DNA from 2 places in the Candidatus Brocadia sinica JPN1 genome. Region 2 is predicted to be linked to the other one. Evidence: riboswitches for the same ligand, from Rfam matches in the RefSeq annotation. Region 2 holds a riboswitch; the other holds the start of a gene.

Region 1 (6,191 bases), 2.6 Mb from region 2:
CGCTGCTTCTATTGTTGTGGATACAACCCCTCCAATAATAACTATTACCGACCCAACGTCCGATCAAACCTATACAACCAAAAGTAACGTGGTAAGCATCAGTGGCAGCGCTTCAGACGATATCAATGAGATAAGCAGCGTGGTGTGGATTCATGATAAGGATACGAGCGGGACAGAAAGAAAGACCATTGGCTGGACTGTGCCAAATATTGGCTTAGTAAAGGGAGAGAATGTAATAACCATAAAGGCTACAGATAGTGTTGGTAATACCGGAACGGCTACGATAACAATAACGTATGCCGAAGTCGATGCCACACCGAAGGTGATAACGGGACATGCAACAAGTATAACAACTGACCTGGCTACCTTAAGCGGGACTGTTAATGCAATGGGATTGCCGGCAACGGCCTGGTTTCAATACGGCACGAGCAGCGAACATTACAGCGGCACTTCATCAATACAAAGTATAGAAAATGGCTTGCATGAGGTACCCGTAAGCAACCGGATAAGCGGTTTGCAGGCAGGAACGGCATACTATTACCGTCTTGTTGCACAAAATAGCGCCGGCGCTACGTACGGGAATGAAATAACATTCAACACGTTGCCGCCAAAAGGTAACATTTACGGAAATGTCGTGTCCTTTCTGAAGGAAGGGCCTGTTGAATCTGCGAAATTACAGCTCAAAGGAACAAAGGCAAGGAAAAAATCTTTCAAGGTAACATTTTCTGATGCACATGGATTTTTCGAATTTAAAGATTTAGATGCAGATACGTATGATATCACAGTAACAAAAACTGATTTTAAGAGTATGAGTCAGACGGTTGAGATTGAAGAAGGCGAGAGAAAAAAGATTGGAATTATCTTGCAAAAAACAAAGGAGGAAGACAAAGGTCCACCAAAAGATGTCAAAAGTGATCAACAGAAGACAAACGAAACTTCACAAATGCACGATTAGAAAGTATACACCCTGTTAATCACCGTGTTTTCAACGGATGCGAAGCAGCTTCGCTTTTTTTGCCCTATTTCAGACACTTCTTTCTCCGCTCATTATATCCTTTTTTATTTGTTTGCGAATTATGGGTAATAGCAATGGTGGCTGAAAAAAAATTCGACTAAAGACATTATCTGATTTATAGGAAATTCTCGGAAAGAAAATAAATTTTTCTTGACAATATATATTTTATTTTGTTTACAATAACAGTTATACACGTCCACATCCAAAAATCGCAGCAATACGAAACGAAAAAACATTACGATAAAGGTAAACCCTGAGTGATCAGGGGACGCAAAGTAACAGGGTCTTGAAACTCACAAGGATGTAGTTTGCAAAGACTTGCTTGCAATAAAAAAGATAGCCTTACTGCCGAAGATGTTTAAAAAAATATCTTTGCAGTAAGGCTTTTTTTGTTCAAAAATCAAAAAATTGTCATTCCTGCGAAACATGCTCTCACAAGGGGGGGAAGTATGGGTTCATTCCTTTCATAAATTACACCACTTTTTTAAAAAGGAGCAGTAAAATGAAAAGGAGAAGCAAAATTTTTGCACTATCTGCCATGCTTTTATTAACAGTGTTGTTCGGAAATATTCTTTTGGCAGAAGATGAGGTTGTAAACAAACCATCACAGGAGGAAGTAAGGCAGAAAACCATGAAACTTCAGATGCCATTTATCGCCAACAAGGGGCAAACGGATGAAGGGGTGGCATATTATGCCAATACCTTTGGAGGGACGGTGTTTGTCACGAAAGAGGGCGAGATTGTCTATGTTCTGCCCATGAGAGATGGAAGCGCTCCAGGTTATGGAAACAAAGGGGAATTAGTGGAGGAAGGCGCTCAGGAACCAACGTCAGATGGGCAGCAAGAAGGAGAATCAGTCATACATGAGGATACCGTCAACGAACAATCGGGAGGAGTGGCGCTGAAAGAAGTGATTGTCGGGGGAATGGCAGGCAAGGTGAGGGGGGTGATGAGGTCAAGGACAAGGGTGAGTGATTTCCGGGGAAATGACCCATCGAAATGGAAGAAAAACCTTGCCACATACGAGATTGTAAATCTTGGGGAGGTATATCCAGGGATAGAGGTTAAGTTGAGGGCATACGGGAATAATGTGGAGAAGTTATTCTATCTCAGCCCTGGGGCTGATCCTGGTGTAATAAGGATAAAGCTCCACGGGGCACAGTCCTTGCGGGTAGATGAGGAAGGCCGGCTTGAGGCAGATACGGCGTTGGGTCCGGTGAAATTCACCCGACCTGTGGTCTATCAACTGGAAGACGCTTCATCTCGTCCGGGCAAAGGCAATTTTTCTCCATTCCTGTCGTCACGAGAAGGTGACGACATGGCGAAGGCGATAGAGGGAGAGTATGAAGTAAACGGGGACGAGTACAGCTTCAGACTGGGAGATTACGACAGATCAAAGGGGCTTATCATAGACCCACTCCTTGCATCTACATTTTTGGGAGGGCTTCCTAGCGATGATATTGGTAAGATTTTAGCTGTAGACTCGAGCGGGAATGTCTATGTAAGCGGAGAAACTAGTTCTTCAAACTTTCCCACTACTGTGGGCGCTTATGATACTTTGTATGGTTATACAGATGTCTTTATCTCCCGGTTCAGCAGTGGTTTAACGAGCCTTCTCGCCTCCACCTATTTGGGAGGGTCTGCTGCTGACTATGGCAGGTCTTTAGCCATAGACTCTGGCGGAAATGTCTATGTGACTGGGTATACGTACTCATCAAACTTTCCCACCACTGCGGGCGCTTATGATACTTCGTATAATAGTAATACAGATGTCTTTATCTCCCGGTTCAACAGCAGTTTGACAAGCCTCCTTGCCTCCACCTATTTGGGAGGGTCTGGTTATGACTATGGCAATTCTTTAGCCATAGACTCTGGCGGGAATGTCTATGTGGCGGGGTATACTCCCTATACTACCTATTCAAACTTTCCCACCACTGTGGGCGCTTATGATACTTTGCTTAGTGGTCCTAGAGATGCCTTTATCTCCCGGCTCAACAGCGGTTTGACGAGCCTTCTCGCCTCCACCTATTTGGGAGGGACTAATTCTGACTATGGCAATTCTTTAGCCATAGACTCTGGCGGAAATGTCTATGTAACCGGGGATACTTGGTCACCAGACTTTCCCACCACTGTGGGCGCTTATGATATTTTGCTTGGTGGTAATAGAGATGTCTTTGTCTCCCGACTCAACAGCGGTTTAACGAACCTCCTTGCCTCCACCTATTTGGGAGGGACTAATTATGACTATGGCAATTCTTTAGCCATAGACTCTGGCGGGAATGTCTATGTAACCGGGGATACTTGGTCTTCAAACTTTCCCACCACCAGGGGCACTTTTAGAGGTGCAGTAGATGTCTTTATCTCCCGGCTCAACAGCGGTTTGACGAGCCTCCTTGCCTCTACCTATTTGGGAGGGTCCGGTTCTGACTATGGCAATTCTTTAGCCATAGACTCTGGCGGGAATGTCTATGTAACCGGGTATACTAGATCGTCAGACTTTCCCACCACTGTAGGCGCTTATGATACTTTGCTTGGTGGTGGTGAAGATGTCTTTGTCTCCCGATTCAATAGCGATTTTAGTCTCTTCCTCGCCTCCACCTTTATCGGAGGAAATAGTACTGACTCTGGCTATTCTTTAGCTATAGACTCAGGCGGGAATGTCTATGTGACCGGAGATACTACCTCTTCAAACTTTCCCACTACTGGGTTTGCTTATGATACTTCACATAATGGTGGTAAAGATGTCTTTATCTCCCGGCTCAACAGTGGTTTGACGAGCCTTCTTGCCTCTACCTTTTTGGGAGGGTCTGGTTCTGACTATGGCAATTCTTTAGCCATAGACTCTGGCGGAAATGTCTATGTAACCGGGTATACTTCGTCACCAGGCTTTCCCACCACTTCAGGTGTGTATGATCGTTCGTATAATAGTAATACTGATATCTTTGTCTCCCGGCTCAACAGTGGTTTGACGAGCCTCCTTGCCTCCACCTATTTGGGAGGGTCTGCTGCTGACTATGGCAGGTCTTTAGCCATAGACTCTGGCGGGAATCTCTATGTAACTGGGGATACTAACTCATCAGACTTTCCTATCGCTGGGGGCATTGTTTATGATACTTCGCATAATGGTGGCAGAGATGTCTTTATCTCCCGGCTCAACAGTGGTTTGACGAGCCTTCTTGCTTCTAGCTATTTGGGGGGCGCTGGTACTGAATATGGCAATTCTTTAGCCATAGACTCAGGCGGGAATCTCTATGTGACCGGAGATACTACCTCTTCAAACTTTCCCACTACTGGGTTTGCTTATGATACTTCACATAATGGTGGTAAAGATGTCTTTATCTCCCGGCTCAACAGTGGTTTGACGAGCCTTCTTGCCTCCACCTATTTGGGAGGGTCCGGTACTGATTCTGGCAATTCTTTAGCCATAGGCTCAGGCGGGAATGTCTACGTGACCGGGTATACTTACTCAATGAACTTTCCCACGACTGTGGGCGCTTATGATACTTCGTATAATAGTGGTAAAACTGATGTCTTTATCTCCCGGCTCAACAGTGGTTTGACGAGCCTCCTTGCCTCCACCTTTTTGGGAGGGTCTGATATTGACTATGGCAGGTCTTTAGCCATAGAACCATTTAGCGGAGATGTCTATGTGACCGGGTATACTTACTCAACGAACTTTCCCACCACTGTGGGCGCTTATGATACTTCGTATAATAGTAATACTGATGTCTTTGTCTCCCGGCTCAACAGTGGTTTGACGAGTCTCCTTGCTTCTACCTATTTGGGAGGGTCTGGTTCTGACTCTGGCTATTCTTTAGCAATAGACTCAAGCTGGGTTGTCTATGTAACCGGGTATACTTCGTCAACAGACTTTCCCACCACCTCAAATGCATATGACCGTTTTTATAATGGTAAAACTGATGTCTTTGTCTCCGGGCTCTACGGTGATTTGACAAGCCTCATCGACTCCACCTATTTAGGTGGTTCTGGTGATGATCGTGGCAGTTCCTTAGCCATAAGATCCTACGGGGATGTCTATGTGACCGGATATACTACCTCTTCAAACTTTCCATCCACTACAGGGGTGTATGATACTACGTATAATGGTGATAGTGACGCCTTTGTGTCAAGAGTAATAGGTAGTGGTTTTTAATATGTTCTTTTAAGGTGTGGAAGGGATTCCAAAGTTGCCAGGCAGCGCTGAGGCACGAAATATTTTCTTCGTGCCTCAGTAACTTTAATGAATGATTTTACCCTCTTTCAAGACGTTTCTTCCCCACTTTAATGGTTAAAACAGTTTAAAACGAGAAAAAAGTGGGCAACATTCAAGGGTGCTTATCCATTTTAAAAATCAAAAGGTTCATTTGACCCACTCTGTTCGCTTCATCCACCCTACCTAAATAAGGCAGACAAAGATCAAGTACGGGATGGCAAAAATGGCCTACCGAAGACAAACGAAACTTCACAAATTGTTAATCACTTTGTTTCAACAGATGCGAATCGGTTCTGCTTTTTGTTCTATTTCAAATACTTCTTTCTCCACTCATCATATCGCTTCTTCATTTGATTGATATGTGCCGGTATATGTTCCTCATACACTTTCAACCAATCGTCCAGGGTAACGGTTTCGTTCTCCATTGAGCCAACTGAGTTTAACCAAACCGGCTCAGGCAATGTCTTAATAAGGTTGTACGACGACAGACGAAGTCTCCTGAATAATTCCAATGCATCTTCAGCGCTTTGATCCTGATAATGAAACGCCGCAGACCATTTGTCCTGATCATAGGCTGCAATGGATTTCCCGGGTTCAGCAATCAATTTTCTGCACTTGATATATGCATTCGCCTCGCTGTCGGCAATATGCATGATAACTTCATGGATACTCCAGCGGTCAGGCGAAGGTTTGAATGACCACATCTCCTTCGGAAACTGTTTTAAAGCCTCAGTAAGCTGGACGTACCCCTTGCCATACGATTCGATTTTTTGCATCCGTTCTTCTCTCGTCATTACCATCACCCTTAAGTTGTTTTATGATAAGAAATATAGTATTGATATTTTCTCCAAAAAGTCTATGATAACCATAAAAAAAGCCCCTCGTTTCCGAGAGGCTTAATTAGGTGCCCCGACGGGTGCGGGGACATGGTTTTTTGCAGAGCCAGAAACCTGGATGCATATC
Region 2 (6,191 bases):
TTACAAATCCTGCAATTTCCCCAAGAGATTTGTCTTTCAGGGAGTTCAATAGCAAGACCTTTCGCGGAAGGAATCGTTTTCCTATTTCCTGAAGTATCTGCTGTGTGTCCTTTTGATCGGGTTCGCCTGCAATGACAATCTCCTTTGTAGGGCCCAGGGCAAAGTCCAGGGCACACATAAATTGGGTATATCCTGACGGATATTGGTTTATCGTTTCTCCAAAGGCTTTCATAATTTGGTCCGCCATTTTCCCCAAACCAGGATTCCCCGCCACACGTCCTAATCGCAACATATTGAATAAAGCGACCGAATTTCCTGAAGGAGTTGCCCCATCGTAGATCTCCTTTGTCTGTGCTATAAGCTGTTCATTTCTCTTGCCACCAAAAAATAATCCCCCTCCTTTTTCATCCCAGAAATTTTCAATCATTTGTTTATTCAGTTCCAAAGCAGTTTTGAGGTATTTTGTCTCAAAAGTAGCCTCATAAAGATCGATCAAACCCCAGACAAAATAGGCATAGTCATCCAGATAACCGGGAATAGCGGCTTCTCCCGAACGATAGCGTCGTAATAACGTCCCGTCCTTTCTGTGCAACGCATTCAAAATAAAATCGGTTGCACGCACTGCCGCTTGTGCGTATTCAGGTGCATGTAATGCCTGAGCACCCCTGGCAAGGGCGGCAATCATCAAGCCATTCCATGAGGTAAGTATCTTGTCGTCCTTGTGAGGATGGATACGTTTCTGCCGTTCAGCAAAGAGTTTTTCCCGGGCAGTGCGTAACAATTCCTGCAGTTCTTCTGTTTGTATACCTTCCAGTTTGGCAAAGGCATCTAATGGCTTGTCCACATGCAGGATGTTCTTTTCCTCAAAATTGCCTTCCCTGGAGACGTCATAATAATCACAAAATATCTTACCGTCCCTTTCACCCAAAATTTTTATGACCTCGTCAGGTGTCCAGACATAAAACTTACCTTCCACACCTTCACTATCGGCATCCTCGGCAGAATAGAAACCACCTTCCGGAGAAGTCATATCCCTCAGAACATACATAAAGATACCTCTCACTATATCGGCATAGTAAGGCTTTCCCGTGGCCTGATAGGTCTCCGTATAAGCTATTGCGGTCAAAGCCTGATCGTAAAGCATTTTTTCAAAGTGGGGAACGAGCCAATATTCGTCGGTGGAATACCGGTGAAATCCGCCTCCCAATTGATCATACATGCCGCCCCTTCCCATTCGTTCAAGGGTTTTTTCAACCATCTCCAGGGCCGTAGGGTCGTTGCTCCGTTTCCACCATCGAAGAAGAAAGGTATAGTTGTGTGGTGTGGGAAATTTGGGGGAAGAACCAAACCCGCCATAAATAGTGTCAAAAGTATCCCGTAATTGTTCGTAAGCGTGTTTTAGCGTCTCTTTCGTCAGGATTTCTCCCGGTGTTGTAAAGGCCATGGATTGCAGGACCTTTGTGATTTGCTCACTCGACGCAATAACGCTCTCTTTATTTGTCTGCCACAAGCTGGATATCTTTTGAAGAATAGCTATGAATCCCGGATTCCCAAACCGTTCAGTTTTTGGGAAATACGTTCCGGCAAAAAATGGCTTCTTTTCCGGAGTCAGGAATAAGTTGAGAGGCCAGCCACCGCTTCCGGTCATAGCCTGACACACCGCCATATAAATATTGTCTAAATCAGGGCGTTCTTCCCTATCGACTTTTATGGAGACAAAATTTTCATTCAAAATCCTCGCAACCTCTTCATCCTCGAATGATTCATATTCCATAACGTGGCACCAATGGCAGGTTGAATAACCGATGGAAAGAAAGATGGGCTTATTTTCTTTCACAGCCTTCTGAAACGCCTCTTCGCCCCAGGGATACCAATCGACAGGATTATATGCATGCTGTTGAAGATAAGGACTTTTTTCAGAAATTAAGCGGTTAGGTTTTCTCTTGTGAGAGGATTTCATTTCCTGTTGTGATGGCAACCGGGCGCTATTTTCATTTGCATTCATATCATTAAATACACAACCTTTCATAAAAAATGACAGGATGAGACTACGGATCGGAAGAGAGTATCTGTTGCAGGTAAAGAAAGAGAGAAATTTAGCCACAAGAATCAACCTCACCTGACAAAAATATCTTCAGAATTACAAATTCAAATGTCCCAGACGTACTGTGCAAACCACGCGAAACACATCGTTAGGAGGATTATCGCTCCAGATGAAACTAACCTCGTTCAGCGGAAATGACATTGTCTTCCAGCTTGTCTGAAACAGATTGAGTAACTTCAACGCCGCTGCTTCCACCCCCAGAGCCTGGCCTACGCTCAGGTGAGGTGTAAACCCCCCTTCGTATTTTCCCGCATCATCACAGTCTGGCACCACACCCTGCAATATCCTCTGCAATCTAACCAGAGCATCTTTTGGTTCAGGAGCCAGCCAGAGTGTGCAACAATCACGATTATGGCGAAAGAAAAAGAACTCCTTCAGTGTAATTTTAAAAGTCCCGAGCTTTCACACACACACGAGAGAACTGCTCAGCTAAGAACTCAAACTCTTCCCTTGGCCGAAATGGATAAATCAGGGTGATGTGGGGCATCCACCGCCTTCTCTGACTATCATACTCACGCCGGATTGCCGTTCATTTCACATTTCAAGGTTTTACCAGGATGAGAGTTCCTATTTTTTCTTTTTTTTATGACATCTTCCGCCCAACTTAATGCAGCAACGACGGTTGGAAATCCGATGGTGCTTGTGAGAAGAATGATTGCGTGATAAATCTCATCAGGTGTTACGCCTGCTTCAAGAGCCCTTCTTACGTGACTGTGGACAGCGCCTTCGGAATGTACGGTTGCCGCAGCCGCAAGTTGAATCAGATGCGCAGTATTTTCGTCAAGAGGGCCTTCCTGCCTGACAGTCTTACCAACCTCCTCAATTGCGTTGAATAACTTCTCATGCCTTTTTTTCATTTGGATATACTGTTGAGGTAATTTTTCCTTTGGCATACCAGCCTCCTTTTCTATAAGCAATTACAATTGATAACCCCGTTTTGTTACCAGGTAATTATGATATTGAAAGGTAGTCGAATTTCCTACGATAATAACGGTCGTCATGTCAATAGGATGAGAAGTCATTTTGTCAAGTGTTGTGATGATAACCGATTCATCCTTCCGGGATGCGTCTTTGACGATCCCTACAGGGGTCGCTGGAGATTTATAGTGAAGGATGATATGGGCAGTTTTCTCAATCTGCCAATCCCTTTGAGAGCTCCTGGGATTGTATAGTACAATGACAAAATCTGCCTCGGCAGCACACTTTACGCGCCTTTCTATGGTCTCCCACGGTGTGAGCAGGTCGCTAAGGCTAATGACGGCATAATCATGCATGAGCGGCGCGCCGAGCACGGCTGCAGCGGCATTGGCTGCAGGAATTCCTGAAATAATTTCTAGGGGCAAATCGATATTTTTTTCAGAAACCACCTCCAGCACAAGTCCGGCCATGCCGTAAACACCCGGATCACCGCTGCTGATGAGAGACACGATCTTTCCCGCCAGGGCTTCCTGTATCGCCATCTCCACACGCTCAATTTCCTTACGCATGGCGCTGGCAACGATCTGTTTATTTCCTACAATATCTTTCACCAGATCCACATACAGTTTATAGCCAACGATCGTTTCAGAATCTTTCAATGCGTCTAATGCCCTCTGGCTAATCTCGTTCCTTGCCCCGGGGCCAATGCCTACCACGTAAAGTTTTCCTGGGCGATGGCTACGGTCACGCCTGGATATTTCTGTTTTTTGAGTAGTAATTGAGTCTTCCTCCCCGAAAGAAGCGCCGCGGGTTCACACACCCCCCACACCCCTATCTTTTCTTTCACAAAATCTGATCTACCATGCTCTTTGGCACATACCGCAATTTCCCGGCTGGAAACGGCCCTTAACGGGATGCCCAATTCATCCGCCGCCAGCAATAATCCCGGCTCTTGAGATTTAATCTCAATAGTAGCAAGCAGTCGGACACGTTCCATCGTAAGATTCACCCTCTGAAGGGCATCAAGAATGGATTGTTTTACCGCCTCAGAACTAACCCCCTTTTTACAACCGATACCAACGATAATGTCCTTCTGCGCCTCGGTGCCGGTAGTAATCACGGCATCTGTATGCAAGATAGCGGCAATCCGATGTGCCAACAGATTGGCGCCACCCTCATGACCCGAGAGCACGCTGATAACGAAACGCCCCACATCATCAACCACAACCACAGCCGGATCGGTGTATTTATCGAGGATATTTTGGGCAATCATCCTCACCACAATCCCCATGGCCATAACAAAGACAAGGCCGTCATAGTGTTTGAAGATTCGATTAACCAGTTGTTGCAGCGGTTCAGAAAAAGGCCTAATATATGGGGGCGTCTTGTCTTCGGTACTACAATTATTTCCCTCTCCCGTTTTATTAAATATATACGTAGAAGGAGGCGGATCAAAACCTGTTCCAATCCTTCGTGCAGTTTTTAATCCTTCTTCTGTCAAGGCAATAAGAGCTATATTCAAAGCATTCCTTTTTCAGTCCACTAAAAAAGAGGACTTTGGCGTGAGCTCAGACGAACACTCAGTCGAACGATTCAGGGGGTTGTCTTTTTCCTTTCGGGTTCCGGACAACCCTCTTTGCCCTCCTATTATTAAGGGGGATTTTGACACCTCATATACCATGTGTCCTGCATAATTGAAACAAACATTCCTATGTAATCGTATTCCATATATTACGCTCGTAACCGGCTTTATTCAATAAAAAAAGTACTTCCTATTACCTTCGCTGAAACTTACCAAAACATTCCCTGCCGCAGCGAAGCTGCAAACAAAATATCCTGCTTATATGTCATGGAAAAACTTCCTCTTGTATTTTTCGCTTGCATAGTTAATTACCAATGCTATAGTATCCTGCAATCAACAAAAACGTTACGATAAAGGCAAACCCTGAGTGATCAGGGGACGCAAAGGAAAGGGTCTTATCAGTTGTTTAAACAGTTTAAGCCGTTTAAACTGTTTAAACGGCTTACGAAGAGACAGCCTTACTGCCGAAGATGTTTACTGTAAACTCTGCAGTAGGGTTTTTTTCTTTCTCAAGGACGAAGGTTCGCATGAACGGTTTGAGGGGTATAATACGTTCATCCTGAACCTGTCAGAAGATAAGCTGCCGGTAATCGTTTTGAGGAGAAAAACAATGCCGTTCAAGATATCGATCTGTTGCTGTAACTATCTCTTTTCGGAAGGTATCAAACACTTGGTGGCAGGAGACGCACGGAAGATGGGTTATCGTGTTGGTATCGTCGAATCTGAAAAAGAGATTGCAACAAAAACAGACCTGCTCATTGCTGATTTTCATACCTTTTCCAGGATGTCTCCTGAAACACTCTTTCACCACAAGGTGAAGACCCTCCTCTTGTTGACGGATTGCCTCCCAAAGGTAGAAGATCAACGTCTCCTGGAATATATCTCAAAAGGAATCATTGGTATCTTGTTTCCCGAGCCGATTCAACACAGCTCAAGAAGGCGATACAATGCGCTGCTTCCGGCGAACTGTGGTTTACCCATAAGAAACTAAAAGACATCATCACGTGTGTAAAAAATTGTCAAAGGAAATTTGACACACCCCCCCCCAGACCAGGCGTGAGACGGAGATTATTCAATGCATTTGCAAGGGATACAGCAACAAGGATATCATGGCACGTCTCAACATCAGTGAACCATCCGTGAAAAAATACATGAACGGTATCTATAAAAAGGTCGGAGTCGCTAACAGGCTGCAACTCGCACTTTATGCCATGGAGCACTGGCCGTCTTATTTCAAGGTAACTTAAGTCTGCTTTTTCAAGTAACCAAAGATACCGAAAACACCAACCTTTGTTTTCTTGCATCTGCACTCCCGTAAACGTATACTACCCTTCAGTTAGTATAAATTAGGCCTTCGGTGACTTACACGTACACCTTTTTTACGACAAAATCCACCCCCTTACCCCCGCCAGCGGGGGACAGTTGTTGTCCCCCTCGTGAGGGGGACTAAAGGGGGAGGCGAAAAGTTTGAAATTCCTAAGCTTGAAGATAGCTGTTGTTAAAACGACGAACCTTTTATTTTGAATCAAAAAATAAAGGATTATAAATTTCCCATTATCAAAGCGTATCTTTGCCCACATTTCTGCC

The links. A riboswitch is a leader RNA that binds a small molecule or an ion and turns the genes downstream of it on or off. The one in region 2 is predicted to bind cyclic di-GMP.
Region 1: it holds a riboswitch for cyclic di-GMP, as region 2 does, so the genes downstream of both, BROSI_RS03490 (SBBP repeat-containing protein) here and BROSI_RS20260 (hypothetical protein) in region 2, are expected to answer to the same signal.

What each region holds. Positions count from the first base shown of each region.
Region 1 covers NZ_BAFN01000001.1:767,565-773,755, forward strand. Annotated here, with positions in the region: gene BROSI_RS03485 (fibronectin type III domain-containing protein) at 1-955, shown strand, start outside; cyclic di-GMP riboswitch class I at 1,251-1,368, shown strand; gene BROSI_RS03490 (SBBP repeat-containing protein) at 1,518-5,168, shown strand; gene BROSI_RS03495 (DinB family protein) at 5,534-6,022, opposite strand.
Region 2 covers NZ_BAFN01000001.1:3,405,501-3,411,691, reverse strand. Annotated here, with positions in the region: gene BROSI_RS15585 (thioredoxin domain-containing protein) at 1-2,005, opposite strand, end outside; gene BROSI_RS15580 (2'-5' RNA ligase family protein) at 2,141-2,488, opposite strand; gene BROSI_RS21485 (2'-5' RNA ligase family protein) at 2,490-2,591, opposite strand; gene BROSI_RS15575 (carboxymuconolactone decarboxylase family protein) at 2,617-2,997, opposite strand; gene cobJ (precorrin-3B C(17)-methyltransferase) at 3,022-3,738, opposite strand; gene BROSI_RS15565 (cobalt-precorrin 5A hydrolase) at 3,732-4,544, opposite strand; cyclic di-GMP riboswitch class I at 4,950-5,073, shown strand; gene BROSI_RS20260 (hypothetical protein) at 5,215-5,595, shown strand; gene BROSI_RS21565 (hypothetical protein) at 5,624-5,908, opposite strand.